DNA from 2 places in the Stenotrophomonas sp. ESTM1D_MKCIP4_1 genome. Region 2 is predicted to be linked to the other one. Evidence: riboswitches for the same ligand, from Rfam matches in the RefSeq annotation. Region 2 holds a riboswitch; the other holds the start of a gene.

Region 1 (14,763 bases), 770 kb from region 2:
CCCGGCCACCCTGCTGTGGCTGCTGCCGGCCTTCCTGCTGGGCGTGGCGGTGTGGCTGGCGCCACTGGGCTGGGCCCTGCTGCACGAGCCCAGTGCATCGCTGCAGTCCTACGCGCACGAACTGCTGTTCAAGCAGACCGGCACCCGCTACGCCAACGCCTGGCACCACCGGCAGCCGGCCTGGTACTACCTGCAGGTGATCCTCACCCTGTGGCTGCCCGGCAGCCTGCTGCTGCCGCTGCTGTTCAAGCCGTGGTGGCGCCGCCTGCGCCGTGGTGACCGCCGGCAGTGGCTGCTGCTGGGCTGGGCGCTGCTGGTGCTGCTGTTCTTCACCGCCAGCCCGGGCAAGCGCGAGGTGTACGTGCTGCCGATGCTGCCGGCGATGGCGCTGGCCGTGGCCCCGCTGCTGCCGGGCCTGCTGCGCCGCCTGTGCGTGCGCCGTTACCTGTTCGGCTACAGCCTGCTGCTGATGCTGGCCACCGGCACGCTCGGGGTGATGATGATGACCGACAGCCACTGGGCACAGGCGCAGCTGGCACGGCGGGCGATGCCGGATTCGCTGCTGCCGGTGCTGGGCAATGGCCTGCTGGTCTTCGCCATTGCCGTGGCCACGCTGGCGGTCTGGCTGCGCGTGCGCCGTGCGGCCACGCTGGTGCTGCTCACCCACGGCCTGCTGTGGATGCTGTACGGGCTGCTGCTGATGCCGACGCTGGACCCCTACGCGTCGGCCTCAGCGCTGATGCACCGGGTCGGCCAGCGGATCGGACCGGATGCCGAACTGGCCTTGGTGGCCTGGCGCGAACAGAACCTGCTGCAGGCCGACCGCCCGGTGCGCGAATTCGGCTTCAAGCGTCCCTGGGCCGAGCAGTGGCACGATGCCGGCCCCTGGCTGGCGCAGGCCCCGGAAAAACGCTGGGTGCTGGTGCTGGACAAGGCGATGAGCCCCTGTGTGGATCCGGCGCAGGTGATCGACATCGGCATGGCCAACCGCAACCGGTGGCAGCTGCTGCCGGGCAGTGCCTGGGATGCAAGCTGCCATGCCGAACGTGCGGGTGCATCGGAAGAAGAAGACTGAACCCTGGCCCGCGCCGGGGCCGCATTAACCCGGCGCGAACAGATGTACGACCCTTCTCCGACATGCAGGTGACGAGCATGGCCGCGGATTCCTGCCATGGCCCCTTGCCGCATGCCCGCCCGTCCCCTTGCTCCGGCCTCTGCCCTCACCCCTTCCTGGCGCGCGTCACGCTTCGCGCTGACGCACCTGCTGCTGCCCGTGGCCATCGGCCTTCCACTGTTCATCCTGCTGATGGGCTTCGGCGGCGACCAGTGGCTGGCCGATCACCTGTTCCGGCTGGAAGGGGGCCACTGGGCACTGCAGGACGCGTGGCTGACCCGCGCCGTCGTGCACAAAGGCGGCAAGTGGCTGAGCACGGCTGCCGCACTGGTGGCGATCCTGCTGTGCTTCCACCACTGGCGCCGTGGCCGTGACCGCACCCTGCGCTGGGCGCTGCTGTACGTGGTGGTGGCCATGGCGCTGGGCACCGGGGTGATTTCGCTGCTCAAGGCCCTGGTGCCGATGGATTGCCCGTGGGACCTGCTGCGCTACGGGGGCCATGAGCCTTTCATCGGCCTGCTGGCCAACCGCCCCGAAGGCATGCCCGCACGCGCCTGCTTCCCGGCCGGCCATGCCAGCGCCGGCTATGCGTGGCTGTGCCTGTACTTCTTCGCCCTGCTCTGGCGCCCGGCATGGCGCTGGGTGGGGCTGTGGATCGGCCTCGGCAGCGGCCTGGTGTTCGGCATCAGCCAGCAGCTGCGCGGTGCCCATTTTCTTTCGCACGACGTCGCCACGGCCTTGATATGTTGGCTGCTGTCGCTGGCCCTGTTCCTGATCACCGAACGGTTGCTGGCCCGGCGCACGCTGGAACGTCCGACCCGCCAGGAGGCACGTGCATGAATGCATCGGTCCAACGTTCGTTCCGCCTGCCGGCGCTGGCCAGCCTTCGCCGCTGGCGCCCGCAGCTGTCCACCGAAGCGCTGATCGCGCTGACTAGCCTGTTCTTCGCCGTCGCCGGCAACGGCCTGTTCTGGCACAGCGCCATGGCCAGCCATCCCGGCAGCCTGCGCTACGCCGTGTCACTTCTGTCGCTGCTGCTGGGCGCGCACGGGCTGCTGCTGGGCCTGGTGGTGTGGCGCTGGAATGCCAAGGTGGTGACCAGCGTGCTGCTGCTGGTGACCGCCTTCGCGGCGCACTACATGAGCCAGTTCCACATCTATCTGGATGCGGACATGCTGCGCAATGTGCTGGCGACGGACCCCAAGGAAAGCCGCGAACTGATGACGCCCGCGCTGATCTGGCCGGTGCTGCTGCTGGCGGTGCTGCCGATGGTGCTGCTGTGGCGGGTGGAACTGCGCCGCCGCAGCTGGGGCCGTACGCTGCTGTGGCGTCTGGCCTTCCTGCTGGTGGCAGCCGCCACCGCACTGGGCGGGGCGCTGGTCTCGTTCCAGGATGTGTCGGCGCTGATGCGCAACCAGCGCGAAGTGCGCTACCTGGCCACCCCGGCCAACGTGCTGCTGGGCATGCCGCGGGCCCTGCGCAGCGAGAATCCGGTGCAGCATGCGCCGAAGCTGCCGATCGGCACCGATGCCAAGGCCACGCCGCGTGCGCCGACCAGCAAGCCACGGTTGCTGGTCATCGTGATGGGCGAAACCGTGCGTGCCCAGGACTGGGGCCTCAACGGCGGGCGCAACACCACCCCGGAACTGGCGCAGGCACCGGTGATCAATTTCCCGGACATGCATTCGTGCGGCACCAGCACCGAGGTCTCACTGCCCTGCCTGTTCTCGCCGTGGGGACGGCATGACTACAACGAAAAGAAGATCCGTGCACATCAGTCGCTGCTGCATGTGCTGAACCGTGCGGGCGTCACGCCGCTGTGGCGCGACAACCAGTCCGGCTGCAAGGGCGTATGCGAGGGCCTGGACTTCCAGTCGCTGTCCGACGCGACCACGCCGGGGCTGTGCGCCGATGGGCGCTGCATGGATGAGATCCTGCTGCAGGATCTGGCGGCGCAGGTACGTGCCAGGCCGGGCGACCGGGTGGTGGTGCTGCACCAGCTGGGCAACCACGGCCCGGCCTACTTCGAGCGCTACCCGGCCGCCTTCGCCCGCTTCAAGCCGACCTGCGATACGCGTGACATCGGCCGCTGCTCGCGCGAGGAGATCACCAACAGCTACGACAATGCGGTGCTCTACACCGACCACTTCCTGAGCAGGACGATCGGCACGCTGCAGGGTCTGCAGGATTACGACACCGCGATGATCTACCTGTCCGACCATGGCGAATCGCTGGGTGAGAAGGGTCTGTACCTGCATGGCGTACCGTATGCGATCGCCCCGGCCGAGCAGACGCGCGTGCCGATGACGATGTGGTTCTCGCCGGGCTTTGCGCAAAGCCGCGGGCTGGACCTGCAGTGTGTGCGCAGGCGTTCGGCGGCGTACACCGACCACGACAACCTGTTCCCGTCGGTGCTGGGGCTGATGCAGGTGAAGACCGCGCTGTACGAGCGCGACCGGGATCTGTTCGCCGGCTGCGAGAGCTGAGGGATCTTGTTGGGCAGGGCTTGCAGCCCTGCACCTGCGGCACAGCCCCCGGTAGTGCCGGCCGCTGGCCGGCAACATCAAAGTCAGAAGCGGGATATCCGTGGGTTGGCGGGGTGGGTCCGGTCGAGGGGGACGCCGTAAATACGTCCCTGTAGGCTCGGTCGCCGCATCCATGCGGCTCACGCCCCCTCAACCGGACCCACCCCGCCTTCGACAGTCTCCTGCGATCTGTCGGAATGGCGTTCTGCTCTGGTAGGTGTCGACCTAGGTCGACACCTACCAACAGCGGAGCGAACCTGTCGAAGGCGCGGGTGCAGGGCTGCAAGCCCTGCCGAACCTTTGCCACTTGCGGTGGCAACGACTGCCCACTAGCCTTCGGCCGTCGTTCACCACCCAAGGACCGCCCGTGACTCACCGCCATCTCCTGCTGGCCTCGGCTATCGCAGCCGCCACGCTGGCCCTGGTCGCCTGCAAGAAGGAACCTTCGCCCGGCACCGAGGCCGCCACCGCCAGCGCCCCTGCCGGCGAGACCGCCGACCAGTTCGTCGCCCGCATCAACGCCGAATTCAAGGCCGCCTACCCGGAGATGACCTCGGCCCAGTGGCTGTCCTCCACCTACATCAACAGCGATTCCGAGCGGATCGCCGCCAAGGCCAACGAGCGTTCGCTGACCCAGCTCAACAGCTGGATCGAGCAGGCCGCGAAGTTCGAGGGCCAGCCGATGAGCGAGGACAGCAAGCGCGCCATCCACCTGCTGAAGCTGATGTCCTCGATGCCCGCACCGCGTGATGCGGCCAAGCTGGCCCAGCTGACCCAGATCGCCACCCGCATGGAAGGCAGCTACGGCGCAGGCAAGTACTGCACCGATGCCAACGATCCCAACTCCTGCCGCCAGCTGGGCGAGCTGGAACAGGTGCTGGCACGCAGCCGCGACTACGACAAGCAGCTCGATGCCTGGCAGGGCTGGCACAGCACCACCAAGAGCATGCGCGGCGACTACCAGCAGTTCGTCAGCCTGGTCAATGAAGGCGCCAAGGGCATGGGCTTCACCGATGCCGGGCAGATGTGGCGCAGCGGTTACGACATGCCGCCGGAGCAGATCGGGCCGGAAACCGACCGGCTGTGGGAACAGGTCAAGCCGATGTACGAGCAGCTGCACTGCTACGCACGCGGCAAGCTGGACACGACCTACGGCAAGGACAAGGCCGAAGTGGGCAACGGCCTGATCGCCGCGCACCTGCTGGGCAACATGTGGCAGCAGGACTGGTCCAACCTGTGGGACCAGCTGGAACCATACCCCGGTGCCGGCAGCCTGGACATCACGGCGGCGCTGGAAAAGCAGTACCAGTCCAACCTGAGCGCGGCGCTGGACAAGGCCGGCAGGGATGCCGGCGTGACCGCCCGATACAAGGCGCAGCGCGAGGCCGAACTGCGCACCGCCAAGCAGATGACCGAGCGCGCGCAGGACTTCTACGTGTCGCTGGGCATGCCCTCGCTGCCGCAGACGTACTGGGAACGCACCCAGTTCATCAAGCCCGATGACCGCGACGTGGTCTGCCACGCCAGTGCCTGGGACATGAACATGGAAGGCGACGTGCGCACCAAGATGTGCATCAAGCCGAACGAAGAGAACTTCACCACCATCTACCACGAGCTGGGCCACCTGTATTACGACCTGGCCTACAACCCGCTGCCGCCGCTGTTCCAGAGCGGTGCCAACGATGGCTTCCACGAAGCGATCGGCGACACCATCGTGCTGGCGATGACGCCCAAGTACCTCAGTTCGATCGGCCTGGTGGATGCGCCGACCGAAAGCCGCGAGGCGGTCATCAACAACCAGATGCGCATGGCCCTGTCGGGCGTCTCGTTCCTGCCGTTCGGGCTGATGATCGACCGCTGGCGCTGGGGTGTGTTCGATGGCTCGATCACCCCGGACAACTACAACAAGGCCTGGTGGGATCTGAAGGCCAAGTACCAGGGCGTGGCCCCGGCCAGCACCCGCGGCGAGGAATTCTTCGATCCGGGCGCGAAATACCATGTGCCGGGCAACACCCCGTACACCCGCTACTTCCTGGCGCGCATCCTGCAGTTCCAGTTCTACAAGGGCCTGTGCGATGCCGCCGGCTACAAGGGGCCGCTGCATGAGTGCACCTTCTACGGGAACAAGGTAGCCGGCCAGAAGTACTGGGCGATGCTGAGCAAGGGTGCCAGCCAGCCGTGGCAGGCCACGCTGAAGGAACTGACCGGCAGCGACAAGCTCGATGCGGGCCCGATGATCGAGTACTTCAGCCCGGTCAACGAATGGCTGAAGCAGCAGAACCAGGGCCAGATGTGCGGCTGGCAGGCCAGCGCGGCACCGGCAGCGAAATGAGAAAAGGGGTGGATCCGCGAGGATCCGCCCCTTTCGGTAGTTCCGGCCGCTGGCCGGCAATGGGTTGCCGGCCAGCGGCCGGCACTACCTCATGACGTCAACTGTTCTTCTTCGCCGCCATCGCGGCGGCCAGCTCGGCCTTGTATTCCTCGAAGGTCTGGCCCTTCTCCCTGGCCTCGGCCTGCGCAGCATCGCGCAGCGCGTCGGAGTACATCAGGCGCACCGGCGTGCCGTTGCGCTCGTGCAGTTCACCGGCCTGCATGATCAGCGCCAGCACCTGCGCGGCGCTCTCGCTGTGCCCGGCGATGCGGCCATCCATGCCCAGCACCCACTCGCCATCGCGGCGCACGACACCGGCCAGCAGCGTGCGCTGCGCATCGCGCAGTTCGGCATGCGGCTCCACCGGCGAAGCCTGGGCAGCGGCCTTGTTGGCAGCCTTCTCTTCCTGGCGGCGGCGCTGGTCGCGGCGGGTCTTGGAGGTGGTGGACATGGGGGCGGCATCGCTACGGGGGGGCGCAAGGATAGCGCACCCCGGCCGCGGTGCCGCTTCACGGGGCGCCCGCCACCGCTCCCGCGGCCGGTCAGCGGCCCGTGGCCACGGCCTGCAGGGCGCGCTCGCGGCGGTGTTCCCAGTACCAGAATACGAACCCGGCGGCGAAGAAGCCGGCCTGGCCCAGCGCCAGATGCAGCGGGGTGCCGCTCAGCAGCGGGGAGACCAGGCCGGCCACCACGGTGCTGATCATCAGCTGGATGAACGCCTGCAGCGAGGACGCCAGGCCGCGCTGGTGCGGGTACATGTCCAGCACGGCCAGGGCCAGGATCGGGAAGATCAGCGCCATGCCCATGCCGCCCAGGAAGATCGGCAGCACCGCCCACGGCAGGGCGAACTGCGGCGCCAGTGCCACGTAGCCCACGTTGAGCAGCACCGACACCGCGCACAGGGTGAAGCCGATGGCGATCTGGCGGGTGGGCGCGGTGCGCCCGGCCATGCGACCGGACAGGAACGAGCCTGCCGTCATGCCACCGATGGTGGGAATGAACAGCCAGGCGAAACCGCCCTCACCGAGGTGCAGGTGCTGCATCACGAACACGGGCGCCGAGGCGATGTACAGGAAGATGCCGCCGAAATTGATGCTGCCGGCCAGCGCCAGGCGCAGGAAACGCGGATTGAAGCCGATGCGCACGTAATCGCGCAGCAGCCCACGCGGCGACAGCGGCATGCGCGCTTCCACCGGATGGGTTTCGGGCATGAAGCGTGCGGTGCAGACCAGCAGCAGCAGCGAGAACGCCACCAGGAACCAGAAAATCAGCGGCCAGCCGGCGCCGCTGAGCAGGATCCAGCCACCGATGATCGGCGCAATGGCCGGGGCGATGCCGAACAGCATCGACACCTGGCTCATCAGCCGCTGCGCGTCGTGGCCGTGGTAGAGATCGCGGATGACCGCACGGCCGACGATCATGCCGACGCCGGCCGACAGGCCCTGCAGCGCGCGGAACACCAGCAGCGTGGTCAGGTCGGTGGACAGTGCGCAGCCGACGGAGGCACCGATGAACACCACCAGGCCGGCGAGGATCACCCGCTTGCGGCCCCAGGCATCGGACAGCGGCCCGTGCGCCAGGCTCATCAGCGCGTAGAACAGCAGGTAGACGCTGATGGTCTGCTGCACGGCCACTTCATCCACTGCCAGGCGCTGGGCCAGCTGCGGGAAGGCCGGGAAGATGGTGTCGATCGAGAACGGGCCGAACATCGCCAGGCCTGCCAGCAGCAGGGCCATGCGTCGGGTGGAAGGGGCAACAGCGGCGGTCATCGGCAAAGCGTCCGGCAGGGCCATGCGCGGCACGCACGGCGGGCGCCGATCCCCTGCAGCAGGGACGGCGCCAGATGAATACGAGAGTCCGGCCATGATAGGCCGCCAATGCAGCCGATGCCATCGACCACTGCACCGAACGCATGCCCGGGCCATCGGCCGTTCAGGCGGGCCGGTGCCCTGCCCGGCTTTCCGGGCCGCGTTCAGCCATGGCAACCGGCTATAATGGGCAGGCAACATGGTGGGAGAAGCGGAACACCGCTGCCGAAGGCGCAACGCCCGTAATCGCTCAGGCCCGATACCACCCGTAACAGAACTCTGGAGAGACCGGTTCGATCCGGCGCCGAAGGGGCACGAAGCTGCGGTTTGCCGCGCTTTTAAACTCTCAGGCAAAAGGACAGAGGGGCGCCCCGCAGACCGCCAGCCGGCGGCTTTGTGCCCGTGCGTGTGCCCTTTCCTGACGGATCCTTCGCCATGTCCCAGAACACCCCCTCCCTGCGCGAGCTCGAGCACCATTCGGCGTTCGTCGAGCGCCACATCGGCCCCAACGATGCCGAGATCGCGCAGATGCTCGACGTCGTCGGCCATGCGTCGCTGGATGCGATGACCGATGCCATCGTGCCGGCCAGGATCAAGTCGCCCGCACCGCTGGCGCTGCCGGAATCGATGACCGAAGTGCAGGCGCTGGCGAAGATCCGCGCGATCGCCGACAAGAACACCGTGCTGCGCAGCTTCATCGGCCAGGGCTACTACGGTACGCACACGCCGAACGTCATCCTGCGCAACATCCTGGAAAACCCGGCCTGGTACACCGCCTACACCCCGTACCAGGCGGAGATCTCGCAGGGCCGCATGGAAGCGCTGATCAACTTCCAGACCCTGTGTGCCGACCTGACCGGCATGGAAATCGCCAACGCCTCGCTGCTGGACGAAGCCACCGCCGCCGCTGAAGCGATGACCCTGGCCAAGCGTTCGGCCAAGTCGAAGTCGGACACCTTCTTCGTGCACGACGCCGTGCACCCGCAGACGCTGGAACTGCTGCGCACCCGCGCCGAGCCGATGGGCATCGTGCTGCGCGTGGGCACCCCGGCCGAAGCGCTGGAAGCGGAGGCCTTCGGCCTGCTGCTGCAGTACCCGGACACCTTCGGCCAGGTGGGCGACTACAAGGCCCTGGTCGATGCCGTGCACGCACGCGGCGGCCTGGTGGCCGTGGCCACCGACCTGCTGGCCCTGACCCTGCTGGCCGCCCCCGGCGAATGGGGCGCGGACATCGTGGTCGGCAACAGCCAGCGCTTCGGCGTGCCGTTCGGTTTCGGCGGCCCGCACGCAGCGTTCATGGCCTGCCGTGACGCCTACAAGCGCTCGATGCCGGGCCGCCTGATCGGCGTGTCCATCGACGCCGAAGGCAAGCCGGCCTACCGCCTGACCCTGCAGACCCGCGAGCAGCACATCCGCCGCGAGAAGGCCACCTCCAACATCTGCACCGCGCAGGTGCTGCTGGCGGTGATGGCCTCGATGTACGCCGTCTACCACGGTCCGGAAGGCCTGGCCCGCATCGCGCGCCGTACCCACCGCCTGGCCTCGATCCTGGCCGCATCGCTGCGCAGCGCCGGCGTGCAGGTCGGTGGCGACTTCTTCGACACCCTGCACATCACCGGCGTGCACGCCGATGAGGTCCACGCCAAGGCCCGCGCGGCCGGCTACAACCTGCGCGCGATCGACAGCGATTCGGTGGGCATCAGCCTGGACGAGACCGCCACCCGCGCCGACATCGTCGCCCTCGCCGCCGTGTTCGGTGCACAGGCCGATGTGGACGCACTGGATGCCAGCACCGCCGACGAACTGCCGGCCGGCCTGCTGCGCCAGTCCGCGTTCCTCACCCACCCGGTGTTCAACACCCACCACAGCGAGCACGAACTGCTGCGCTACCTGCGTTCGCTGGCCGACAAGGACCTGGCGATGGACCGCACGATGATCCCGCTGGGCTCGTGCACCATGAAGCTCAACGCCACCGCCGAGATGATCCCGGTGACCTGGCCGGAGTTCTCGCAGATCCATCCGCTGGTGCCGGCTGACCAGGCGCTGGGCTACAAGGAACTGATCGAGTCGCTGGAAGCGATGCTGGTCGAGTGCACCGGCTACGACGCGGTGAGCCTGCAGCCGAACTCCGGCGCGCAGGGCGAATACGCCGGCCTGCTGGCAATCCGCGCCTACCACCGCTCGCGCGGTGAGGGCCACCGTGATATCTGCCTGATTCCGGATTCGGCGCACGGCACCAACCCGGCCTCGGCGCAGATGTGCGGCATGAAGGTCGTGGTGACCAAGACCGACGCCAACGGCAACGTCGATGTCGAAGACATCCGCGTCAACGCCGAGAAGTACAGCGACCGCCTGGCCGCGATCATGATCACCTACCCGTCCACGCACGGCGTGTTCGAGGAAGAGGTGGTCGAGATCTGCGAGATCATCCACCAGCATGGCGGCCAGGTGTACACCGACGGCGCCAACATGAACGCCCTGGTGGGCGTGGCCAAGCCGGGCAAGTGGGGTTCGGACGTTTCGCACCTGAACCTGCACAAGACCTTCTGCATTCCGCACGGCGGCGGCGGCCCGGGCGTCGGCCCGTGCGCGGTGAAGGAACACCTGGCACCGTTCCTGCCGGGCAAGCTGGGCGACAACGGCCCGGTCGGCATGGTCAGCGCCGCCAGCTTTGGCAGCGCCTCGATCCTGCCGATCAGCTGGATGTACATCGCCATGATGGGCAGCGAAGGCCTGCGCAAGGCCACCCAGGTGGCCCAGCTCAACGCCAACTACATCGCCAAGCGCCTGGCCCCGCACTTCAGGACCCTGTATACCGGCCGCAACGGCCTGGTGGCGCATGAGTGCATCCTCGACGTGCGCCCGCTGGAGAAGACCAGCGGCATCGGTGCCGAGGACGTGGCCAAGCGCCTGATCGACTTCGGCTTCCATGCCCCGACGCTGAGCTTCCCGGTGGCCGGTACGCTGATGGTCGAGCCGACCGAAAGCGAATCGCTGCACGAACTGGACCGCTTCATCGACGCGATGATCCAGATCCGCGAGGAAATCCGCGCGATCGAAGACGGCCGACTGGACCGCGAGGACAACCCGCTGAAGAACGCGCCGCACACCGCGACCGCCGTGACCGCCAGCGAGTGGACCCACGCCTACCCGCGCGAACTGGCGGCCTTCCCGCTGCCCAGCCTGAAGCTGCAGAAGTACTGGCCGCCGGTGGCCCGCGTCGACAACGTGTACGGCGACAAGAACGTGATGTGCGCCTGCATCCCGGTCGATGCCTACAAGGACGATGAAGTCGAGGCATAAATTCTCGATGGATCGGTAAACGGAACGGCCCGCGCAAGCGGGCCGTTTTCGTCTGCATCCACGCATGGCGTGGATCTACTGCGGGTGGTCCGCTGCATCCACGCATGGCGTGGATCTACTGCGGGTGGTCCGCTGCATCCACGCATGGCGTGGATCTACTGCGGGTGGTCCGCTGCATCCACGCATGGCGTGGCTCTACTGCGGGTGGGCCGCTGCATCCACGCATGGCGTGGATCTACTGCGGGTGGTCCGCTGCACCCACGCATGGCGTGGATCTACTGCGGGTGATCCGCTGCATCCACGCATGGGGTGGATCTACTGCGGGTGGTCCGCTGCATCCACGCATGGCGTGGCTCTACTGCGGGTGGTCCGCTGCATCCACGCATGGCGTGGATCTACCGTCGGCATTTTCCAGTAGATCCACGCCATGCGTGGATGCCGTTTTCTCACGGGTCCGGCATCTGCCCCAGGCTCAACTGCCAGGACACGCCGTAACGGTCCTGCACCCAGCCATAGCGGTTGCTGAAATCGTAGTCACCCACCGGCATCAGCCAGTGCCCGCCCTCGCCCAGCACACGTGCCGCACGCTCGAACTGTTCGCTGCCGGCGCATTCGACGAACAGCGAGATCGACGGGCTGAAGGTGAAGTCATGCACGTCCAGGCTGTCGAAGCACAGATAGTGCGTGCCACCGAGCAGGAAGATGGCCTGGCGTACCTGCCCGGGCACGCCCGCGCCCGCCCCTTCGGGATGGCGCTGCAGGGCCAGCAGGTGGAAATCGGCGAAGGCCTCGGCGTACAGCGCCATGGCGGCCTCGGCCTGGCCGGTGAACATCAGGAACGGGCGGCTGCGCAGCATGCGGTACTCCTGTTCGACGGGCCGATGACGGCCCACGCGCTCAGGATGGCACGGCGGATGTGCAGCCCCCGTGGTAGTGCCGGCCGCCGGCCGGCACCCCCGGTCACGCTTCGCGCATGCGCCGGGCGATGGCACTGCCGGCCGCGATGGCGGCGGTCAGGGCCACCATCGACAGGAACTGCAGGCGCGTATGCGCCTCGCTCAGCAGCAGGCCGAAGATCAGCGCCAGGATGGCCAGCGCACAGATCGTCAGCCACGGGAAGCCGGCCATGCGGAACGGCAGGCGGGTCCCCAGGCGCTCGGCACGGCGGCGCAGCACCAGCTGCGAAACCAGCGACAGCGTCCACACCAGCAGGCAGGTGGAACCGACGATGTTCAGCAGCACCGGCAGCACCTTGTCGGGGAACAGCAGTTCCATGATGGTTGCAGCAAAGCCGAACAGCACACTGGCCAGCACGGCGATGACCGGCACCTGGCGCGGGTCGGTCCAGCCCAGCACGGCCGGCGCCTCACGGCGCTGCGCCAGCGAATAGATCATGCGGGATGCGCCGTAGAGGTTGGCATTGAGGGCCGACAGCAGGGCGATCACGGCAATCAGGGTGATGGCGGTGGCCGCACCGGGGATGTTGGCCACGTCCAGCACGGCGGCGAACGGCGACTTGAGCGCCTCGCTGGTCCACGGCACCACCGCGATGATCACGCTGAGCGAGCCGATGTAGAACACCAGGATGCGCCAGGCCACGGTGCGGATGGCACGGGCGATGCTGCGCTCGGGGTCTTCGGTTTCGGCCGCGGCCACGGCCACGATCTCAGTGCCACCGAAGGCAAAAACGACAACCAGCAGCGCCGCGCCGATTCCGGCCAGACCGTTGGGCGCGAAGCCGCCGTGCTGGGTGAAGTTGCTCAGCCCGGGCGACGCCACCTGCGGCAGCCAGCCCATCAGCAGGGCGATGCCGATGGCGATGAAGGCCAGAATAGCCACCACCTTGAGGATGGCGAACCAGAACTCGAACTCGCCGAAGTTCTTCACCCCGAGCAGGTTGATCGCGGTAAAGAACAGCATGAAGGCCAGCGCGGCCATCGGCACGGGAATCGCCGGCCAGACCGTGGCCAGCAGGCCCGCCGCACCCACGGCCTCGGCGGCGATGACGATGACCAGCTGCACCCACCACAGCCAGCCGACCGTGGCACCGGCCGTGGCGCCCATGGCGTCGGCTGCGTACACCGAGAACGCGCCGCTGGTGGGCTTGGCTGCCGCCATTTCGCCCAGGGCGTTCATCACGATGATCACCAGCGCGCCGGCGACCAGATACGACACCAGCACGGCCGGGCCGGCGGCCTGCACGCCCACGCCGGAACCAAGGAACAGGCCGGCGCCGATCGCGCTGCCCAGGCCCATCATGATCAGCTGGCGCGGCTTGAGCGAATGGCCCAGGCGGGACGGCGAGGCAGGCGTAACGGGGCTGGCGGGCATCGGCAGGATTGGCGGCGGCTACAGGGGCGTCACCTTACATTGTCCGCCACCTGCGGCGATAGGCACAGTGCAGCAGACCGCTCAGGGCAGCATGGCCTCGCCGGCCGTGCCGCCGATGGTCGCGTCGACGTTCTCCCCGATGCGGGCCCGATAGGCGCGCGGCGAGAAACCGGTTTCAGCCTTGAACTTGCGGGTGAACGCGCTCTGGTCGCTGAAGCCGCAGGCCTGGCCGATGCAGGCAATGCTGTCATCGCCATGCAGCAGGTGCATGGCCATCTGGATGCGCAGCCGGGTCAGCACCTGCTGCGGCGTCATCTGGAACACCTTGCGGAAGCTGCGTTCCAGCTTGGACAGCGAGAAACCGGTGATGTCCAGCAGGGTCTGCATGCGCACGTTCTCGGCGTAGTGCGCGTTGAGGTGGGCCAGCGCCAGGCGCAGCTGCTCGTACTGGCTGCCCAGGCTGTCCTTCTGGCCCAGGTCGCGGGAGATGCCGATCAAGCCCTGGATGCTGCCATCCACCAGCAGCGGCCGCTTGCAGGTCAGGCACCAGCCCGGTTCGCGGTTGGCGAACAGGTGCAGCTCCATCAGGTTCTCGATCACCTCGCCGGACAGTACGCGCGCGTCCTGGTCAACGTAGTCCGCGCTCAGGCCGGTCGGATAGATCTCGGCGGCGGTGCGGCCGATGACGTCCTTGCGCGCACGCAGGCCCAGCCGCCGCAGCATGGTCTGGTTGACGTGGGTGTAACGGCCCTGGCGGTCCTTCATGAAGAACAGCACGTCCGGGATGGCGTCGAACAGGGCTTCGATGTCGGTGGGCTCGACTCGCATGCAGCAAGCATACCCGAGGGCGCTTTTGCCCGTACGTTCACCTGCGGCGGACCGTGGGTTAACGGCCGGCGGGCGACTGTCATGGCCTGCCCCCTCGTACCCGGAGAGACCCTCGATGGCCGCCAGCAAGCCGACCGGCAAGCGCGCACCCGCCCCGTCCCAGAAATCCCAGACCCAGCACCGCGGCGAGGGTGACGAACTGCACCTGCAGGCCGGCGGCACCCACCCGCCGATGACCACCGCGCAGGGCATTCCGGTGGCCGACAACCAGAACTCGCTGCGCGAGGGCCCGCGCGGCCCGACCCTGCTGGAGGATTTCATCCTCCGCGAGAAGATCACCCACTTCGACCACGAGCGCATTCCCGAGCGCATCGTGCATGCGCGTGGCAGCGCGGCCCATGGCTACTTCGAGTTGACCCATTCACTGGCGAAGTACACCCGCGCACGCGTGCTGACCGAGGTCGGCACGAAGACGCCGGTGTT
Region 2 (14,763 bases):
TGAGCCGCGAACCAGTCCCCCACCTGGTCATCATCGGCGGCGGTTTTGCGGGCCTCTGGGCCACCCGGGCCCTGGCCCGCGAGAAGATCAGGATCACCCTGCTCGACCGCCGCAACCACCACCTGTTCCAACCCCTGCTGTACCAGGTCGCCACCGCCGGCTTGTCCGCCCCCGATATCGCCGCCCCGCTGCGCCATATCCTCGGCCACCAGCGCAACGTGGAAGTGCGCCTGGGCGAGGTCGTCGCCATCGACAAGGCCACCCGCCAGGTTCAGCTGGCCGATGGCAGCACCCTGGGCTACGACAGCCTGCTGCTGGCGACCGGCGCCACCCATGCCTATTTCGGCAACGACCAGTGGGCGGCCGATGCGCCGGGCCTGAAGACCCTGGACGATGCCATCGCCCTGCGCCGCAAGCTGCTGCTGGCCTTCGAGCGCGCCGAGGCCGAACCGGACCCGGCGAAGAAGGCCGCCTGGCTGAGCTTTGCCGTGGTCGGCGGCGGCCCGACCGGCGTCGAACTGGCCGGCACCCTGGCCGAGATCGCCCGCCACACCCTGCGCAACGAGTTCCGCCACATCGACCCGGCCAGCGCCACGGTGCGCCTGGTCGAGGCGGGCCCGCGCGTGCTGTCCTCCTTCCCCGAAGTGCTTTCGCTGAAGGCGCGCCGGCAGCTGGAAAAGCTGGGCGTGGAAGTGCTGACCGGCACCCCGGTGAGCGACATCGACAGCCAGGGCTTCAAGCTGGGCGAGCAGTTCGTGCCCGCACGCACCGTGGTCTGGGCCGCTGGCGTGGCCGCCTCGCCGCTGGCGCGCACGCTGGACGTACCGCTGGACCGCGCCGGCCGCGTGCTGGTGCAGCCCGACCTGACCCTGCCCGACCATCCCGAATTGTTCGTGGCCGGCGATCTGGCCGCCGTGAACCAAGCCAACGGCAAGCCGGTGCCCGGCGTGGCGCCTGCCGCCAAGCAGATGGGCAAGTACGTGGCCGATGTGATCCGTGCGCGCCTGCATGGCAAGCCGACGCCGGGGCCGTTCAAGTACGCCGATTACGGCAACCTGGCCACCATCGGCCGCATGGCCGCCATCGTGCACCTGGGCAAGCTGCAGCTGTCGGGCATCCTGGCCTGGTGGTTCTGGCTGGCCGCGCACGTGTTCTTCCTGATCGGTTTCCGCAACCGCATCGTGGTGCTGTTGAACTGGGCGGTGGCGTACTGGAGCTACCAGCGCAGCGCGCGCATCATCTTCGGCGATGATCAGGAAGACCGACGGCCGAGGTAATGGCCTGCACGACCCTGGGGTCGGATCCCTTTCCGCAGGAAAGGGCTCTGACCCCGCCTCTCAACCACTACGCAAAGGAATGCCATGACCACCCCTGACGCCCAGCAGAAGCGCGCCCGCACCGCCCTTGAACAGTTGCTGGGCACCGAAGAAGGCGAGGACAGCGTCGACCTGTTCATCCAGCATCATCTGGACGAGATCGAAGCCGGGTACTGGAACGCGCAACTGGGCACGGCCACGCCGGCGGCCAGCGCGGTGCTGGGCCTGCTGCAGCCGCGCGCGCCCTGGGGAGACGATGGATCGGTGCACGTCGATTTCGAGCTGCCGGGCGACGTCTCGCAGTATGTGCTGAGTGTCGAGTTCGATGAGGACGGCGAGGTGCTTGGCGTTTCGATGGAGAGCTGAGCGCGGCGAGGCCATCCACGCGTGGCGTGGATCTACTCCGCCTTCGGTTTCGGATACCACAGCGCATTGACGATGACCCAGCGCTGGTCGAAACGACCCATGTGGAAGTAGTCGACGAACCACGGGGTTTCCAGCCGCACCGAGGCCGCGTTGCCGGTGACATCCAGCACCGTGCAGCGGCGGTCCCATTGCTCCTTCGGAGTCTTCAACGCGCCCTGCTTGGTCAGAGCCACCAGTTCTTCCTTGGACATGCGGCGCAGGCCCAGTCGCTCATCCGGCGTATCGCCCAGCACCGCGCGCTTGGCCACGTCCGGGTGCAGGGACCGGGCCACGCGCTGCGGGTCGGCCTCCAACTGGCCGTCCACGTAGTCGTGGCAGGTGGCTTCGATGGCCGCGAGGGTGGCCGGGTCGGCGGCCGGGCTCGTCGCACCGGCAACAGCAAACAGCAGGGCAAGCGTGGGCATTCCGGGTCTCCAGCGCTGGGCGTCTGGCGATGATGGCATGGGTGCGGCACCCATCCACACATGGCGTGGATCTACTGCATCAGGCGCATTTCATCGGCGCCCATCCACGCATGGCGTGGATCTACGGGACGGCCTGGGCCGGGGCCTGCAGCCAGGCCAGCTTGCGTTCACGCGGCTGCTGCTTGAGCTGCCATTCGGCACGTGAGGCAGCGGCGCGGTCCGGGTATTCGCGCACGGCGAGGATGCGCAGCGGCGGCCGGGCCCGTGTGTAGCGGGCGCCCTTGCCGGCCTGGTGGGCGGCGAAACGGGCCGCCACGTCGGTGCTGATGCCGGCGTAATAGCTGCCATCCCGGCACTCAAGCAGATACAGGAACCAGGGCACGGGCGGACGGGTCATGGGGAGATTATGGCGTGCTGCACTGCAGCGGATATACTGGCGGCCGAATGCAGGAGAGAGGCGCCACGCTGGCGCCCGCCGAAGGCGCAGGCTCCCATGATCGCTCAGGCCGGTGGGCTGGAATCCCACCAACCATGCATTCGACTCGCCGAGCTGGAGAGAGGTCACCGGGCACGCCCGGCACGATCCGCCGAAGGGGCACGCGGTTCATCCCGCTGAACTCTCAGGCAAAAGGACAGCGGGAGCGGCACCGGTCATCGTCATCCCGTCATTGCGCAGGCAGTGGCGGTATACGCGCATGGCCGGCCCCACCGCGCCCGGAGCCTTTCCCATGCTGCTGTCCATCATCTACCTCGTCGCCATTTCCGCCGAAGCCATGACTGGCGCCCTGTCCGCAGGCCGCCGTCGCATGGATCTGTTCGGCGTGGTCATGATCGCCTGCGTCACCGCCCTCGGTGGCGGTTCGCTGCGCGACATCCTGCTGGGCCACTACCCGCTGGGCTGGGTGAAGCACCCCGAGTATCTGGGCTTCACCGTGTGCGCGGCGCTGATCGCCACCTGGGTGGCGCGCTGGATGCATCACTTCCGCCGCACCTTCCTGGTGCTGGATGGCCTGGGGCTCATTGCCTTCACCCTGATCGGCTGCTCGATTGCACGCGAGGCCGGCCATGCGATGCCCATCGTGCTGATTGCCGGCATGCTGACCGGTGCCTTCGGCGGCGTGCTGCGCGACATCCTCTGCAACGAAGTGCCCCTGATCTTCCAGAAGGAGCTGTACGCGATCATCTCGCTGCTGACCGGCGCGGTGTACCTGCTGCTGCTGCGCTGGGGCGTGGCCGATGCCACCGCCATCCTGTGCTGCCTGGGCGGCGGCTTCGCGGTGCGCCTGCTGGCGATCCACTACCGCTGGGAAATGCCCAAGTTCGTGTACCACGACGAAGTGCATTGACCGTTTGACGGTAGTGCCGGCCGCTGGCCGGCAACGCTGCACACGCCCACAAATTCCAGCAGGTTGCCGGCCAGCGGCCGGCACTACCGGTGATAGGACATGACCAAGGTCATGCGGCATTCGCCGGTCTGATTGGCTACCATTGACGCCCCGTCGCACGCGCGACGGCATCCAGCCACGCTGCGCTCGCGGCCCCGCCAGACAACTCCCCTCCCCCGCTGCCCGCTGCGCATGAAGCGTGACCGGGCGTACATGTCCCTGCGTGCCCGCAGGGCGCAGGATGCCCCATGTCCGCTGTTGAGCCGTCCCGTAGCACCCCGTCGCGTTCCCACCGCAGGTGGGCGATTCCCGCCGCCATCATCGTGATCGGCCTGGTGGCCTGGTGGGCGTGGCCGCGCGCCGATGCGGACGTGGCCGAAGGGCCGGGCAAGACCGTACCGGTGCGCGTGGCCCGCGCCAGCGCCGAACCGCTGCAGCTGCGCCTGAAGGCCGTCGGCACCGTCACCCCGCTGCACAGCGTGGTGGTGCGCAGCCGCGTGGATGGTGAACTGCTGCGCCTGCATTTCCAGGAAGGCCAACAGGTCAAGGCCGGTGATCTGCTCGCGCAGATCGACCCGCGCCCCTATGAAGTGAAGCTGGCGCAGGCACAGGGCACCCAGCAGCAGAACCTGGCCGAACTGGAAAACGCCGAACGCCAGCTGCAGCGCTACCGCGAACTGCAGAAGCAGAACTACGTGTCCGGGCAGGAACTGAGCGACCAGCAGAGCAAAGTCCGCCAGCTGCAGGGCCGACGCATCAGCGATCAGGCTTCGGTGGACGAAGCGCGCCTGCAACTGCAGTACACCCGCATCACCGCACCGGTCAGCGGTCGCGTCGGCCTGCGCCGGCTCGATGTCGGCAACCTGGTGCACGCCAGCGACACCGACGGCCTGGTGACCCTGGCGCAGACTGCTCCGATCAGCGTGCTGTTCACCGTGCCCGAACCGGAACTGCCGGCCCTGCTCGACGCCGTGCAGGCGCAGGCCGGCCTGCCGGTGGAAGCCTGGGACCGCAGCGAAAGCAAGGCACTGGCGCAGGGCACGCTGTCCAGCGTCGACAACCGCATCGACACCGCCACCGGCACGCTGAAGCTGCGCGCGCAGTTCGACAACGCGGGCCTGGCCCTGTTCCCCAACCAGTTCGTCAACGTGCGCCTGCAGCTGGGCGAACACCCGGCACTGCTGATTCCCGATGCCGCCGTGCAGTTCGGCAGCCAGGGCAACTACGTGCACATCGTCGACAAGGACAACAAGGCACAGCGCCGCACCGTGGTGCTGGGCCCGGCCGATGAGGGCCGCGTGGCCGTGCGTTCGGGCCTGCAGGCTGGCGACCAGGTGGTGATCGAAGGCATCGACGGGCTGGAAGACGGCACCGCGGTGGAGATCATCGCCGAACCCGCTGCTGCAGCGAAGGCGGCCAAGGCCGGCGCATGAACCTGTCGCGTCCGTTCATCCTGCGCCCGGTAGCCACCACGCTGCTGATGGTGGCGCTGCTGCTGTCCGGCGTGCTGGCTTACCGCCTGCTGCCCGTGGCGGCGCTGCCGCAGGTCGATTACCCGATCATCCAGATCACCACGCTGTACCCCGGCGCCAGTCCGGAACTGACCACGCGCACGATCACCGCGCCGCTGGAACGCCAGCTCGGGCAGATTCCCGGCCTGAAGCAGTTGTCGTCCACCAGTTCCGGCGGTGCCTCGGTCATCACCCTGCAGTTCGGCCTGGATGTGGCGCTGGGCGTGGCCGAGCAGGATGTGCAGGCCGCCATCAACGCAGCCGGCAGCTTCCTGCCGGATGATCTGCCAGTGCCGCCGGTGTACCGCAAGGTCAACCCGGCCGACACGCCCATCCTTACCCTCGCGGTGACCTCGCAGGCGCTGGCCCTGCCACAGGTGCACGATCTGGTGGACACGCGCATCGCGCAGCGCCTTTCGCAGCTGCCGGGCGTCGGCCTGGTCAGCCTGGCCGGTGGCCAGCGCCCCGCCGTCCGCATCCAGGTGAACCCGGCTGCACTGGCCGCCAACGGCCTGGGCATGGACCACATCCGCACCGCCATCGCTGCGGCCAACGTCAACCTGCCCAAGGGCAGTTTCGATGGCCCGATCCGCGCGGTGATGCTCGATGCCAACGACCAGATGCGCAGCGTGGATGAGTACCGCGCCCTGGTGCTGGCCTGGCGCGACGGTGCCCCGTTGCGGCTGGGCGATGTGGCCACCATCACCGATGGCGCCGAGAACCGCCAGCTGGCCGCCTGGAGCGGCACCACGCCGGCGGTACTGGTAAACATCCAGCGCCAGCCCGGTGCGAACGTGATTGCCGTGGTTGAACAGGTACGCACGCTGCTGCCGCAGCTGCAGGCCACGCTGCCGGCGGGCGTGCAGATGGCCGTGCTGAGTGACCGCACCGAATCGATCCGCGCCTCCGTGCGCGGCGTGCAGAAGGAACTGGTGCTGGCCATCGGCCTGGTGGTGCTGGTCACCTGGGTGTTCCTGCGCAACCTGCCGGCCACTCTCATTCCCAGCGTGGCGGTGCCGCTCTCGCTCATCGGCACCTTCGCGGTGATGCTGCTGGCCGGCTATTCGCTCAACAACCTCACGCTGATGGCACTGACCATCGCCACCGGCTTCGTGGTGGACGATGCCATCGTGATGCTGGAAAACATCGCCCGCCATCTGGAAGACGGTGAAAGCCCGCGCGAGGCGGCGCTGAAGGGTGCGACCGAGATCGGCTTCACCCTGGTCTCGCTGACCGTCTCGCTGATCGCGGTGCTGATCCCGCTGTTGTTCATGGCCGATCTGGTGGGCGCGCTGTTCCACGAGTTCGCGGTGACGCTGGCGGTAGCGATCGGCATTTCGCTGCTGGTGTCGCTGATGTTGACGCCGATGCTGTGTGCGCGCTTCCTGAAGCCGCATGCGAAGGGGTCAGAGCCCCAAGGGGATCTGCCCCCGGCCCAGGGGTCGGATCCCGCCAGGGCTCCGACCCCAAAACAGGATGTCTTCGACCGCATCATCGCCGTCTACGACCGCCAGCTGCAGTGGGTGCTGCAGCGCCAGCCGTTGATGCTGCTGGCCACCGTCGCCACGCTGGCGCTCACCGTGGCGTTGTACTTCGCCGTGCCCAAGGGCTTCTTCCCGGTGCAGGATGCCGGCCTGGTGCAAGGCATCAGCGAAGCACCGCAGGCGATTTCCTTCCAGGCCATGCGCGAGCGCCAGCAGGCGCTGGCAGCGGCCATCGAAGCCGACCCGGCGGTGGCCAGCGTGTCCTCGTACATCGGTGTGGACGGCAACAATGCCACGCTCAACACCGGCCGCCTGCTGATCGAACTGAAGCCGCATGGCGACCGCGAAGGCGCCGCCGTAGTGATGGAACGGCTGCAGCACCGCGTGTCGAAAATTCCCGGCATCACCCTGTACCTGCAGCCGGTGCAGGAACTGGGCATCGAAGACCGCATCAGCCGCAACCAGTACCAGTTCACCCTGACCACGCCCGAACAGCAGACGCTGGAAACCTGGACGCCGAAGCTGCTGCACGCCCTGCGCCAGCAGCCGGCGCTGCGCGATGTAGCCAGCGACCTGCAGATGCAGGGCCGGCAGGCGCGGGTGAACATCGACCGCGATGCCGCCGCGCGCCTGAACGTGAGCGTGGAAGCGGTGGCCGATGCGCTGTACGACGCCTACGGGCAGCGGCAGATCTCCACCATCTTCACCCAGGCCAGCCAGTACCGCGTGGTGCTGGAAGCCGATCCCTCGGGCCAGCCCGGGCCCGACGCCATCAGTGGCCTGCGCGTGCGCAACAGCGATGGGCAGACCGTACCGCTGGGCGCGGTAGCGCGGGTGGAACTGGGGCCGGCGGCACTGCTGCGCAACCATGTGGGCCAGTTCCCAGCGGCCACGCTGTCGTTCAACCTGGCACGGGGTGCCTCACTGGGCGAAGCCACCGCCGCCGTGGAAGCGGCGCGCACGCAGATCGCCCTGCCCGACAGCATCGAACTGCGCCTGCAGGGTGCGGCCGCAGCGTTCAGCAGTTCGCTGTCGTCCACGCTGTGGCTGATCCTGGCCGCCGTGGTGGTGATGTACATCGTGCTGGGCGTGCTCTATGAAAGCTTCGTGCACCCGATCACCATCCTCTCCACCCTGCCCTCGGCCACGGTGGGCGCGCTGGCCGCGCTGTGGGTGAGCGGGCGCAGCCTGGATCTGATCGCCGTGATCGGCATCGTGCTGCTGATCGGCCTGGTGAAGAAGAACGCGATCATGATGATCGACTTCGCGCTGGACGCGCAGCGCACGCGTGGCATGGCCCCGCGCGAGGCGATCCACCAGGCGGCGCTGCTGCGCTTCCGGCCGATCCTGATGACCACGCTGGCCGCGCTGTTCGGCGCGGTGCCGCTGATGCTGGCCAGTGGTTCCGGTGCGGAACTGCGGCAACCGCTGGGCTGGGTGATGGTCGGCGGCCTGCTGGTCAGCCAGGTGCTGACCCTGTTCACCACCCCGGTGATCTACCTGGCCTTCGACCGCCTGCAGCGGCGGCGCACGGCCGCCCCCGCCATGCCCGGCGAGGCCCGCGCATGAGCCCCATCGCACGCCTGGCCCAGGCCTGCGTGCAGCGACCGGTGGCGACGATCCTGCTGGCGGTGGCGCTGGTGCTGGCCGGGCTGCTGGCGCTGCGCATGCTGCCGGTGGCGCCGCTGCCGCAGGTGGATTACCCGGCCATCGAAGTGAGCGCCAGCCTGCCCGGCGCCTCGCCCGAGTCGATGGCCGCCACCGTGGCCACACCGCTGGAACGCGCCCTGGGCAGCCTGCCCGGCATCTCGCGCATCGATTCGGCCAGCACCCAGGGCCAGACCTCGGTGGAGCTGAAGTTCGTGCTCGGCCGCGATATCGACGAAGCCGCGCGCGAAGTGCAGGCGGCCATCAACCTGGCACGCGGGCAGTTGCCCAGCGGCATGCCGGGCATGCCGCAGTACCGCAAGGTGAATCCCTCGCAGGCACCGATCCTGGCACTGGCGCTGACCTCGGACACGCTGCCACCGGGCCAGCTGTACGACCTGGCGTCCACCGTACTGGCGCAGAAGCTCTCGCAGGTGCCGGGCGTGGGCGAAGTGCAGGTGGGCGGCAGCGCCCTGCCGGCGGTGCGCGTATCGCTGGACCCGAACGCCCTCAACCACGCCGGGCTGGCATTGGAAGACGTGGCCCAGGCCATCGGCCGCGCCAACGCGGTGCGACCGCTGGGTGCGGTGGGCGATGACCGCCAGCACTGGCAGCTGGAAGCACCGCTGCAGCTGCGCCAGGCCGCGCAGTACCGCGAACTGGCGTTGAAGGTCAGCGACGACCGCACCCTGCGCCTGGGCGATGTGGCCGCCGTGGCCGATGGCGTGGAAGACCGCTACGCCAGCGGCTTCCACAACGAACGCCCGGCGGTGCTGCTGATCGTCAGCCGCCAGCCCGGTGCGAACATCATCGCCACCGTCGATGCCATCCAGGCGCAGTTGCCGCAGCTGCACGCGCTGCTGCCGCCCAGCGTGGACATGCGGCTGGTGATGGACCGCTCGCCGGTCATCCGCGCCACCCTGCACGAAGCCGAGCTGACCCTGGTGCTGGCCATCGCCCTGGTGGTGCTGGTAGTGCTGGCGTTCCTTGGCCACTGGCGCGCCGCGCTGGTGCCCAGCGTGGCCATCCCGGTGGTGCTGTTCGGCACGCTGGCGCTGGTGGCGTTGATGGGCTTCTCGCTCAACACGCTTTCGCTGATGGCCCTGATCGTCGCCGCGGTGCTGGTGGTGGACGATGCCATCGTGGTGCTGGAAAACATCGCCCGCCACCGCGAACTGGGCGCCGACCGCTGGCAGGCCGCCGTGCGCGGTGCGGCCGAAGTGGGCGCCACCCTGCTGTCGATGAATGTGGCACTGGCGGTGGTGTTCGTCTCCATCCTGTTCCTGGATGATTTCGTCGAGCGCCTGTTCCGCGAATTCTCGCTGACCCTGGTGGCAGCGATGAGCGTGTCGGTGGTGGTTGCCCTCAGCCTGGTGCCGATGCTGTGCGCGCGCCTGTTCGTGGATGACGCGCAGCAGGCGTCGCGCTGGCAGCGCGGCAGCAATGCACTGTTCGAGCGCGTGCGCGCCGCCTATCTGCGCACCCTGCAGGCAAGCCTGCGTCGGCTGCGCTGGCCGCTGCTGGCGTTCGTGGCAGTCATCGCCCTCAACGCGTGGCTGTTCCAGCAGGTACCCAAGGGCGTGGTGCCCAAGCAGGACACCGCACAGCTGCGGGGCTTCGCGCGCGGCGACGATGGGCTTTCGTTCCAGGCCATGCAGCCGAAGATCGATGCCTACCGCACGCTGCTGCTGTCCGACCCGGCCATCGAAGACATCATCGGATATATCGGCGGCAGCAACGGCGTCAACAACGCCTTCATCATGATCAAGATGAAGCCGCTGGCCGAGCGCAAGGTGTCCAGCCAGGAAGTGATCGACCGCCTGCGCGCACGCCTGCCGAAGCTGCCCGGCGGCAATCTCTACCTGTGGGTCGACCAGGACATCCGCCTGGAAGGTGGCGGCAGCAGCGGCCAGTACGAATTCCAGCTGCTGTCGGCGGACATGGCGCCGTTGCGCGAGTGGGCGCCCAAGGTTGCCGCCGCGCTGCGCACCCTGCCCGAGCTGGTGGATGTGGAAGCGCAGGGCGAGGCCGGCATGCGCCAGGTCGTGCTGGACATCGACCGCGAAGCCGCCGCGCGCCATGGCGTCAACCTGCGCACCGTGGCCAACGTGCTCAACAACTCCTTCAGCCAGCGCCAGGTCGCCACCCTGTACGACAGCCTCAACCAGTACCGCGTGGTGATGGAACTGGACCCTAAGCATACCCAGGACCCGGGCACGCTGGCGCGACTGCAGGTAGTGGATGGCAATGGCCAGCGCATTCCGCTGTCCACCATCGCCAGCTGGCGTTATGGCATGGCACCGGACCGCATCTACCACAGCGAACAGTTCGCCTCGATCTGGATCGAGTTCGCGCTGGCACCGGGCGTCGGCCTGGAACAGGCCACACAGGCCATCAACGCGGCGATGGCCAAGCTGATGTTGCCGCGCACGGTGCAGGCCAAGCTGTCGGGCGAGGCCGGTGGCCTGGACCAGCTGCGTTCTCGCCAGCTGTGGCTGGTGCTGGGTGCCACCCTGGCGGTCTATCTGGTGCTGGGCATCCTGTACGAAAGTTTCCTGCAGCCGCTGGTGATCCTGTCCACCCTGCCCTCGGCCGGCATCGGCGCGCTGCTGGCGCTGTGGGCGTTCGGCAACGAACTGAACCTGATCGCGTTGCTGGGGTTGTTCCTGCTGGTGGGCGTGGTGATGAAGAACACCATCCTGCTGGTGGATTTTGCCCTGGCAGGGGAGCGGCGGGGCCTGAGTGCGCAGGAGGCGGTGATGGATGCGGCACGGCTTCGCCTGCGGCCGATCCTGATGACCTCGCTGGCGGCACTGCTGGGCACCCTGCCGTTGATGCTGGCCAACGGCGAAGGCTGGGAACTGAGGCAGCCGCTGGGCATCGCGATTGTCGGCGGGTTGCTGGTGAGCCAGTGGCTGACGCTGTACACGACGCCGGCGATGTATCTGGCGCTGGCGAGGATGCGCGCGAAGCGGTGAATGCGGGCGGTTCATCCACGCATGGCGTGGATCTACTGCATCGGGTGGGACCTTGTAGAGTCGAGCTTGCTCGACTGCCCTTTGCGGTGGATCAACAGCCGTCGAGCAAGCTCGACACTGCAGAAGGCGGATCAGCGCGCGGAGCGGATTGCATTACCTGACGTGCCGGGCATGGCACGACGGCTTCGTGCCACACGCCGAGCAGGCGTGGTTGCAGATTCCCGCGGCGGGTCCAGCAGCGGCACCGTCGTGCCAGTACGTTCGGCCAGCCAGCGCACCACATCCGGCTTTTCCATCGCCAACGCCAGCAGCATCGTCGTAGCATCGTCGGGATAGGTCGTCTCGTTCTCGTAGCGGGAGAACGCAATGGCACCTTTTCCGAAGAGCGTTGCCGCTGCACGCTGGGTCAGGCCATAGCGACGCCGAAATGCGAGCACGTCCTCACCCAGCAAGAGGCCGCCGTAATGTTCGCGCCGGGCCGCCAGACGCCTGAGGTTCTCGATCTGCTGTGCTTCGCTGGTTGCCGTAGCGCCACATGCAGGGCACTCCATCACCAACAGGTCGACAACAACTTCATTGCCACGCGGGCTGAAGTGTCGTTCGCGTGTGGATGCCAGCAACCGTGCGTTCTGGCAGGCCGGACACATCCGGGGCTTGGCGTTGTTCATGGCGTGCTCCGATCAATCACGTGGCGATCTACAGATGGCAGCTGAGAAAGACGAGTCGCAACGTCCCGTCCTGGCCAACTGAGAATTTCAGGTAGTAGTTGATGTCCGAACGGCTGTTCCTGCACTTGCGCACATCGTCGTAGCGAACCGCATACGCGTCACACGGGTGCCAATGGCCCAACTGGTCCCTGCACCACTCCGATCCCTTGTAGTCCACCGCCTGCAGGCACAGCAGACAGTCCAACAGATCACCCAGTGTCCAGCGCAGGTTCTCCAGATCCCGCTGTGCCTTGTACGTGGCCACCCAGATGTCGTCAGGCTGAAGGCTTCCCGCCCGCGCGCAGTCCTGCAAAGCACACAGATCAATCAGGGGCCGCCCGCAGACATTGATTGTCCGCCGCCATCGCCGGGATTCCTGAGGCCACGGCAACTGGGCAGGATTTATCCGCCACAGCGCCAGCATCAATTTATCACCGTGATAAGTTTCGTCAAGTCCATGACCGATCTTCCGCTCCTGCCGCCGTGGGTTGGCGGCTCCCGCACGGACAACCGTGGGGCGTAGACGGAAGAAGCGGAATGGTCGTTTGCGGCAGACCGCGCTGGACACACACAGGGCCCTTCTGCTGCCCGCAGATTCCTCAGTGGAATCAGTGAAATGCGGCCCCCATGAAGGCCTGCCAGACGCAGGATCATCGTGAGCCGGGGGCGCGCTGTCGGCGCTGATGTGGCCGCCGACGGGTCGTAGCCGTCATTGGCGGGCAATCATCCACGCATGGCGTGGATCTACAGTTCACTCCACCCCGGCGATGTACCTGGCGCTGTCGCACTTACGTAGCGCCAGGCGCATCGCCGGTGCGGACGGGTCGGTCTCCAACTCCGACCGACCCTGATCGCGGCCGCACCCCCGCAGGCGCTGGCCGCCATCCACACACGTACCGCAATCAAGCGGCTTCAGACACCTTTACTTCACGACGGGCGCGCACGGCAGCGGCCAAGCGCTCCAGCACCTGCACGGTGGTGTCCCAATCAATGCAGCCATCGGTGATGCTCTGGCCGTAGACCAGCGGCTGGCCTTCCACCAGTTCCTGGCGGCCGCCGACCAGATGGCTTTCCACCATCACGCCGACGATGCGCTGTTCGCCGTCTTCCAGCTGGGTGGCGATGTCCTCGATCACCTTCGGCTGGTTTTCGGGGTTCTTCAGGCTGTTGGCGTGGCTGGCATCAATCATCAGGCGCGTCGGCAGCTTGGCCTTGGCCAGCGCCTGGCAGGCCTCGCCCACGCTGGCCGCGTCGTAGTTCGGCTGCTTGCCGCCACGCAGGATCACGTGGCAATCCGGGTTGCCGGTGGTGGACACGATGGCCGTGCCGCCCTGCTTGGTGACCGACAGGAAGTGGTGCGGGTTGGACGCGGCACCCACCGCATCGGCGGCAATCTTCACGTTGCCATCGGTGCCGTTCTTGAAGCCCACCGGGCACGACAGGCCCGATGCCAGCTCGCGGTGCACCTGGCTTTCGGTGGTGCGCGCGCCGATGGCGCCCCAGGCCACCAGATCGGCGATGTACTGCGGCGAGATCACATCGAGGAACTCGACGCCGGCCGGCAGGCCCAGCTTGTTGATATCGCGCAGCAGGCCGCGGGCAATGCGGAGGCCCTTGTCGATCTTGAAGCTGCCATCCAGGTCCGGATCGTTGATCAGGCCCTTCCAGCCCACCGTGGTGCGCGGCTTCTCGAAGTACACGCGCATGACGATTTCCAGTTCGCCGGCCAGCGCATCGCGCAGGGGCTTCAGGCGCTGGGCGTACTCGATGGCCGCGTGCGGATCGTGGATCGAACACGGGCCCACCACTACGGCCAAGCGGTCGTCACGGCCGTGCAGGATCTCGTGCAGGGCCGCGCGCGAGGCGCTGACCGTGTCGGAGGCTTCATCGTCACACGGCAGCATCGCCAGCAGCTGGGCGGGCGGTGTCAGCGGTTCGATGGTACGGATACGAAGGTCGTCGGTGTGCGGGGGCATGGGGGGGGTCTCTACGGAATGTGGGGGTCCGCAGCGTGGCGACATGAAAAAAGCCGCCAGGTTCGCTGGCGGCTTTCGGGAATGCGTCTGAAGGTTTCTTCAGGGTGAGCGCAGTCCTTCCTCCGCCGGGGGCTTCGGAAAGTAATACCAATAAAAGTTGGCGTGGGCTGCGTTCATGGGATGTATTGATAGCACAGCTTCTGCGCTGTGCAAAATGTTTCATTGGCAACTGCGGGCGCGGTTCAGGCAGGGCGCGCCTCAGCGCTTGCCGTGCACTTCCACATCCAGCAGCAGGCCTTCATGGATGTCCACCCAGCGCTCCACCACGCGGTCCAGTTCCTTGCGGGCATCGTCCAGCTGCTCGGGGTTGAGCAGGGAGCGGGCGGTGTAGAGATCGGAGACGAGCTGCCGCAGGGTCGATTCCAGGATGGCGACCGACGGCCCCTCCAGCCCCGGCACCTGCAGCGCCGGGCTGTCGCCAAGGGTTCCGTACAGCGTGACCTGGAGCTTGCTCTGCATGATCGACTTCCCTGCGGGTGGACATGGGCAGGGGTCATGTTTACCCGGAATCGGTGACAGGCGCATGTGCCAGTTGCTGCAGCCTAGCCGGCAACTGCGACGTACGCTTGCCGGCAGGATGAACCAGGCTGCAGGCACTAAGCCTGACAGCAACCAAGGCGTGCAGCCACCTCGGCCGCTTTATGCCTCCAATCTCCCAGAGCCTTCTGCTGCAGATTGGAGATCTGCTCGCACGCTTCACCCGTTCTCCCAACAGAGTGCATCAGCACCGCTGGATAGGCGACATCAAGTGCGAGTGGTCGCTTGGCTGCAGAAGCCTCCAGATACTCGAGAATATCCGAAGACGAGGTAGCAGCCGTACGAACAGGGAGTCAACGTTGAGTGGCAGCCGCTGCTGGTGTTCGGCACGC

The links. A riboswitch is a leader RNA that binds a small molecule or an ion and turns the genes downstream of it on or off. The one in region 2 is predicted to bind glycine.
Region 1: it holds a riboswitch for glycine, as region 2 does, so the genes downstream of both, gcvP (aminomethyl-transferring glycine dehydrogenase) here and C1924_RS17760 (trimeric intracellular cation channel family protein) in region 2, are expected to answer to the same signal.

What each region holds. Positions count from the first base shown of each region.
Region 1 is NZ_CP026004.1:3,135,425-3,150,187, forward strand. It holds gene C1924_RS14385 (glycosyltransferase family 39 protein) at 1-1,075, shown strand, start outside; gene C1924_RS14390 (phosphatase PAP2 family protein) at 1,187-1,954, shown strand; gene C1924_RS14395 (phosphoethanolamine--lipid A transferase) at 1,951-3,600, shown strand; gene C1924_RS14400 (M2 family metallopeptidase) at 4,007-5,971, shown strand; gene C1924_RS14405 (hypothetical protein) at 6,069-6,461, opposite strand; gene C1924_RS14410 (multidrug effflux MFS transporter) at 6,553-7,779, opposite strand; glycine riboswitch at 8,088-8,190, shown strand; gene gcvP (aminomethyl-transferring glycine dehydrogenase) at 8,254-11,121, shown strand; gene C1924_RS14420 (VOC family protein) at 11,568-11,978, opposite strand; gene C1924_RS14425 (amino acid permease) at 12,082-13,452, opposite strand; gene C1924_RS14430 (AraC family transcriptional regulator) at 13,534-14,280, opposite strand; gene C1924_RS14435 (catalase) at 14,513-14,763, shown strand, end outside.
Region 2 is NZ_CP026004.1:3,904,144-3,918,906, forward strand. It holds gene C1924_RS17740 (NAD(P)/FAD-dependent oxidoreductase) at 1-1,277, shown strand, start outside; gene C1924_RS17745 (DUF2004 domain-containing protein) at 1,362-1,682, shown strand; gene C1924_RS17750 (nuclear transport factor 2 family protein) at 1,715-2,146, opposite strand; gene C1924_RS17755 (GIY-YIG nuclease family protein) at 2,268-2,543, opposite strand; glycine riboswitch at 2,584-2,673, shown strand; glycine riboswitch at 2,687-2,792, shown strand; gene C1924_RS17760 (trimeric intracellular cation channel family protein) at 2,875-3,492, shown strand; gene C1924_RS17765 (MdtA/MuxA family multidrug efflux RND transporter periplasmic adaptor subunit) at 3,780-4,964, shown strand; gene C1924_RS17770 (multidrug efflux RND transporter permease subunit) at 4,961-8,095, shown strand; gene C1924_RS17775 (efflux RND transporter permease subunit) at 8,092-11,151, shown strand; gene C1924_RS17780 (type II TA system antitoxin MqsA family protein) at 11,283-11,819, opposite strand; gene C1924_RS20390 (hypothetical protein) at 11,848-12,282, opposite strand; gene C1924_RS17790 (3-deoxy-7-phosphoheptulonate synthase) at 12,761-13,834, opposite strand; gene C1924_RS17795 (hypothetical protein) at 14,093-14,353, opposite strand.